DNA from 2 places in the Pseudoclavibacter sp. VKM Ac-2867 genome. Region 1 is predicted to be linked to the other one. Evidence: riboswitches for the same ligand, from Rfam matches in the RefSeq annotation. Region 1 holds a riboswitch; the other holds the start of a gene.
The links. Region 1 has a riboswitch for thiamine pyrophosphate ahead of ITJ67_RS16420 (ECF transporter S component). Riboswitches for the same ligand answer to the same signal wherever they lie in the genome.
Positions count from the first base shown of each region.

Region 2: linked by a shared signal. The riboswitch ahead of ITJ67_RS02010 (YkoF family thiamine/hydroxymethylpyrimidine-binding protein) and the one ahead of ITJ67_RS16420 (ECF transporter S component) in region 1 are both predicted to bind thiamine pyrophosphate.

Region 1 is NZ_JADKSL010000020.1:34,753-36,942, reverse strand. It holds gene ITJ67_RS16425 (ABC transporter ATP-binding protein) at 1-200, opposite strand, end outside; gene ITJ67_RS16420 (ECF transporter S component) at 206-859, opposite strand; TPP riboswitch at 911-1,020, opposite strand; gene ITJ67_RS16415 (hypothetical protein) at 1,045-1,377, opposite strand; gene glgX (glycogen debranching protein GlgX) at 1,517-2,190, shown strand, end outside.
Region 2 is NZ_JADKSL010000001.1:460,407-462,596, reverse strand. It holds gene ITJ67_RS02020 (LLM class flavin-dependent oxidoreductase) at 1-517, opposite strand, end outside; gene ITJ67_RS02015 (VOC family protein) at 639-980, shown strand; TPP riboswitch at 1,006-1,115, shown strand; gene ITJ67_RS02010 (YkoF family thiamine/hydroxymethylpyrimidine-binding protein) at 1,141-1,815, shown strand; gene ITJ67_RS02005 (ECF transporter S component) at 1,812-2,190, shown strand, end outside.

The sequences.
Region 1 (2,190 bases):
CCGAGCTCCTGCCCGTCGTCCTCGTGGTCGCCGAGCACCCCGGCAAGAGCCGCCAGGAGCGTCGACTTGCCCGCCCCCGACGGCCCGAGCAGCAGCACAGCTTCTCCGGGCTCGATCGTCAGGTCGAGCTGGCTGACCGCCAGCTTCGCCCGGTCGGCGTGGCGCCAGCCCCACCCCCTCGCCTCGACTCTCGCGCCCACGAGCGCTAGCCGATTCGCTTCGCGCTTCTGCCCGCCGCGAAGCGGTTCAGCGCGCCCGTCGCGGCGAGCGCTCGCGTGAGCAGCCAGCCGACGACTCCGGCCAGGACCGCACCTGAGACCACGACGGCGACGAGGTAGATCGTCAGGAATTCAGGGCCCTTCTCGATGTTCGCGCTGAGGAACAGCTCGAGCACCCACGCGGCCACGGCAGCACCCGCGCCCGCGAGCATCGCGACGCTCAGACCGAAGCGCCTGTAGAGGAAGAGCGCGAAGATGAGCTCGGCACCGAGGCCCTGCGCGATACCCGAGTAGACGGTCTCGATCGACCACTGGCTGCCGAGCAGCATGGAGACGCACGCCGCGAGCACCTCGACGAAGAGCGCAGCCCCCGGCTTGCGGATGATGAGCCCGCCCAGCACGCCGCCGAGCAGCCAGATGCCGACCGCTATGCCGCCGATCCCCGGAGTGAACGCATCCATCGCCACGAACCAGGCGTAGCCGACGCTGTTCCAGAAGATGAAGATGAGGCCCGTCGCGACACCGAGAACGGCCGCCGTGACGATGTCGATGACCCGCCAGCGGAAGCGGCTCTTCGGCGCCTTCGCCTGAGCCGGAACCTGCGCTGCCGCAGTCGGAGATGGAGTCGAGGAAGTTGTCATGCTGTGTGCCCTTTCGAGTGAAAGTGCACGGGCGCAGAGCCGTGGGCGACCCTGCTCGGAGATGTGCCTCCCTGCGCTGGCATTACCCAGATCAGGTTTGACGGTCGAAGGCTTGAGCCTTCCTCTCAGCCCGGACTACCGGACTCCCGTGAACACCCCGAGTATAGGCCGTACCGCGGCCGGAGCTACTTCTTGAGCGCCTTGATGAGTCGCGGGAGGGCGTGCCCGACCGTCCACACCAGCGGAATCGACACGACGAGCAGCGTGATGATGTTCGGACGGAAGCTCGTGCCGAACTCGTCATCGACGTACGCGCCGACCGGCACGGCCATCCCGCCGCCACCGCCGCCCGACGAGTTCTCCTGACCCTCCTCAGTGCTCTCACCACCGCCGTAGCCGTACGAGACGAGAGCGACCGGAAGGATCGTGGACTTGCCGAGTTCCACCTTCTCGCCATAGGCGAGTGTGACGCCGAGCTTCTTGACCGAGTCCGTGAGGTTCTGTGTGAGGTTCGTCATGCGGCCAGCGTAGGTCGTCGACATGCCTGCCAACCAGGAGAAGTCCTGTGTGCTTGCGGGCGAGAGCGCTCCCACCCTTTGGTAGCTTTAGTGCCTGCATCCACACGCGATGTTCTTCGATGAAGCAATAGGAGCGTGCATGAAAACGTGGCCCGGAAATGCCTACCCCCTCGGAGCGACGTTCGATGGAAGTGGCACCAACTTCGCGATCTTCAGCGAGGCCGCCCACAAGGTCGAGCTGTGCCTCTTCGATGACGACGGCAACGAGGAACGGGTGAGGCTCCACGAGCAGGACGCGCACGTCTGGCATGCCTACCTCCCTCACGTGCAGCCAGGCCAGCAGTACGGCTACCGGATGCACGGCGACTACGACCCGATCAACGGAAGCCGCTGCAACCCGGCGAAGCTCCTCCTCGACCCGTACGCGAAGGCGACGACGGGCGACATCGACTGGGACCAGTCGCTCTTCAGCTACAACTTCGGCGACCCCGACTCGTTCAACGACCTCGACTCAGCGCCCCACATGATGAAGGGCGTTGTCATCAACCCCTACTTCGACTGGGCTGGCGACCGTAAGCCCGGCATCCCCTACAACGAGTCCCTCATCTACGAGGCGCACGTCAAGGGGCTCACCGAGCTGCACCCGGACGTGCCGGAGGAGATCCGCGGCACGTACGCCGGCATCGCGCACCCCGCGATCGTGGAGCACCTCAAGCGGCTCGGCGTCACCGCCATCGAGCTCATGCCCGTGCACCAGTTCGTGCAGGACAGCACCCTCATCGAGAAGGGCCTCCGCAACTACTGGGGGTACAA
Region 2 (2,190 bases), on a different contig from region 1:
AGTCGTTGGCCTCGGCGAAGAGGTCGCCGAGGTCGGCGGTCGATGCGCGCTCGAGGGTCTCCAGGAACTCCGCCGGGTCGCGGCGCCCGAAGTGCGTGTGGTCCGACCCGATCGAGAGTCGAGCCTGCCAGCCGGCGCGACCCTCGCTCGTGTAGTCGAGCGTCGCCACAGCCTTGGAGACGTGGAAGGGCTCGGTGTGCGTCGTCGTGACGGTCGGGATGAGACCGATGCTGTGGGTCACGGGGGCTACCCGCGAGGCGATGAGCAGCGCATCCAGTCGACCCCGAACCTCGTCGGTGCGATCGTCGTCGTGCAGCCGCTCGGACGACTGCAGCGCCAACGAGTCCTCGATGGATACGAAGTCGAGGAGCCCCTGCTCGGCGAGCTGGACGAGCCCCACCCAGTAGTCGGGCGTGAAGAGCTCGTCCGGACGAGCGCTCGGCTCCCGCCAGGCGGCCGGGTGGAGGCCGGCGCCATCGAGTGCGACGCCGAGGTGGATTCGGGGTGGGTTCGTCATGGTCTGACGCTAGGTGGCGCCTCGCGGCGGGACCACGGCGCCTGACGCACCCCGTTACGCGTCGCAACGTGGGGACATGTTCGTGGAGGCTCCTCGCACCAGAGGCGAGCATCATCGGGGCATGGCTATCAAGGGCGTACTTGCGCAGATCACCGTGTCCGACCTGGCTCAGGCTACGGAATATTACGGCAGGCTCTTCGGCCGCGGCCCCGACGAGAATCCGATGCCCGGACTTCTGGAGTGGCACTTCACAAGCGAAGCCGGCCTGCAGCTCTGGGCCGACTCGAGCCGCTCGGGCAGATCCACGGTGGTGTTCACCGAAGACGACCTCGCCGGTGTCGCCGAACGGCTCGACGCGGCCAGGATCGAGCACGGCGGAATCGAAGACGCCACTCACTTCCAGATCCTCCAGGTGCTCGACCCGGAAGGCAACCACGTGGTCTTCACGAGCGCAGGGAGCTAGGCGCGAACTGCGCCGGGGCTACAGTGTGGCCGTGCACGGGAGCCCGATGAGTCGGGCTGAGAGGGAGTACTCGAACTCCGACCGTTGAACCTGATCTGGGTAATGCCAGCGAAGGGAGTCAACCCACCCGTGCCGTCACGCTCCGACGGAAGGCACGCACATGGAAACCATCACCCAGGACCCGCTCGCATTCGGGGTGGGCGCACGAGTCACCGTCTCGGTCATGTCCGACCGATACGTCGACGTGATCCTCGCCGCACTCGACGCCGCGGACGCTTCCGGCCTCGTGCTCGAGACGGGCGACGTGAGCACCTACGCGGGCGGCGACGAGCAGTCACTGCTGCGCTGGCTCACCGACCTCTCGCAGCACATCGCGGCGACGGGACTGCACGCCTCCATCCAGGTGCTGCTGTCTCGCGGCTGCCCCGGCGAGGCCGTGTGCGATCTGCCGGGAGGCGCCGGCCCCAGGCGAGTGGATGCGCCCCGCGGCCGGAGGTCTGGCAGCTTCGCGAGTGCGGAGTGGGCGCTCTACCCCCTCGAGGATGCGGGCTCGGCGGAGCGGACGCCCGACCACATGCGCGAGATCTACGCGGCCATAGAGACGGCGAAGGCGAGCGGCACGTTCGTAGCCTCCGAGCACTTCGTGACGAAGCTCAGCGGCGACCTCGGGCGCGTGCTCGAGACGGTCGCGGTCGCCTGGGCGGGGGTCGGGGCGCACGTGCAGCATGTGACGAGCCACCTCACGATCTCGCTGAACAGCCCCAGCCACGCAGGCGGCCAGGCAGACACAGCAGTTGACTCGGCATTCGACGCAGCAGCCGAGGCCCGCGCATGAGCCTCAAGCTGCGAGACATCGTGCTCATGGTCGTGCTCGGCACGGTCTTCGGCTTCCTGTACTGGGCGCTCGTGCAGGCGTGGACTGCGCTCTCCATCGCGATGGGGCCGGCCGGCGACCTCGCCCAGCACTTCCTCTTCGGCGGCTGGCTGCTCGTCGCGCCCATCGCGATCGCCATCATCCGCCGGCCGTTCGTCGGTGTCATCGCGGAGGTGCTCGCCTCCGTCATCGAGGTCGTGTTCCTCGGCTCTGCCGTCGGCCCCCTGCTCTTCGTCGCCGCCGCCATCCAGGGCATCGGCAGCGAGCTGCCGTTCGCGCTCGGCCGGTACCGGAAGTACGGCTGGCTGCGGTACGCGATCTCCGGCGCGCTCGGCG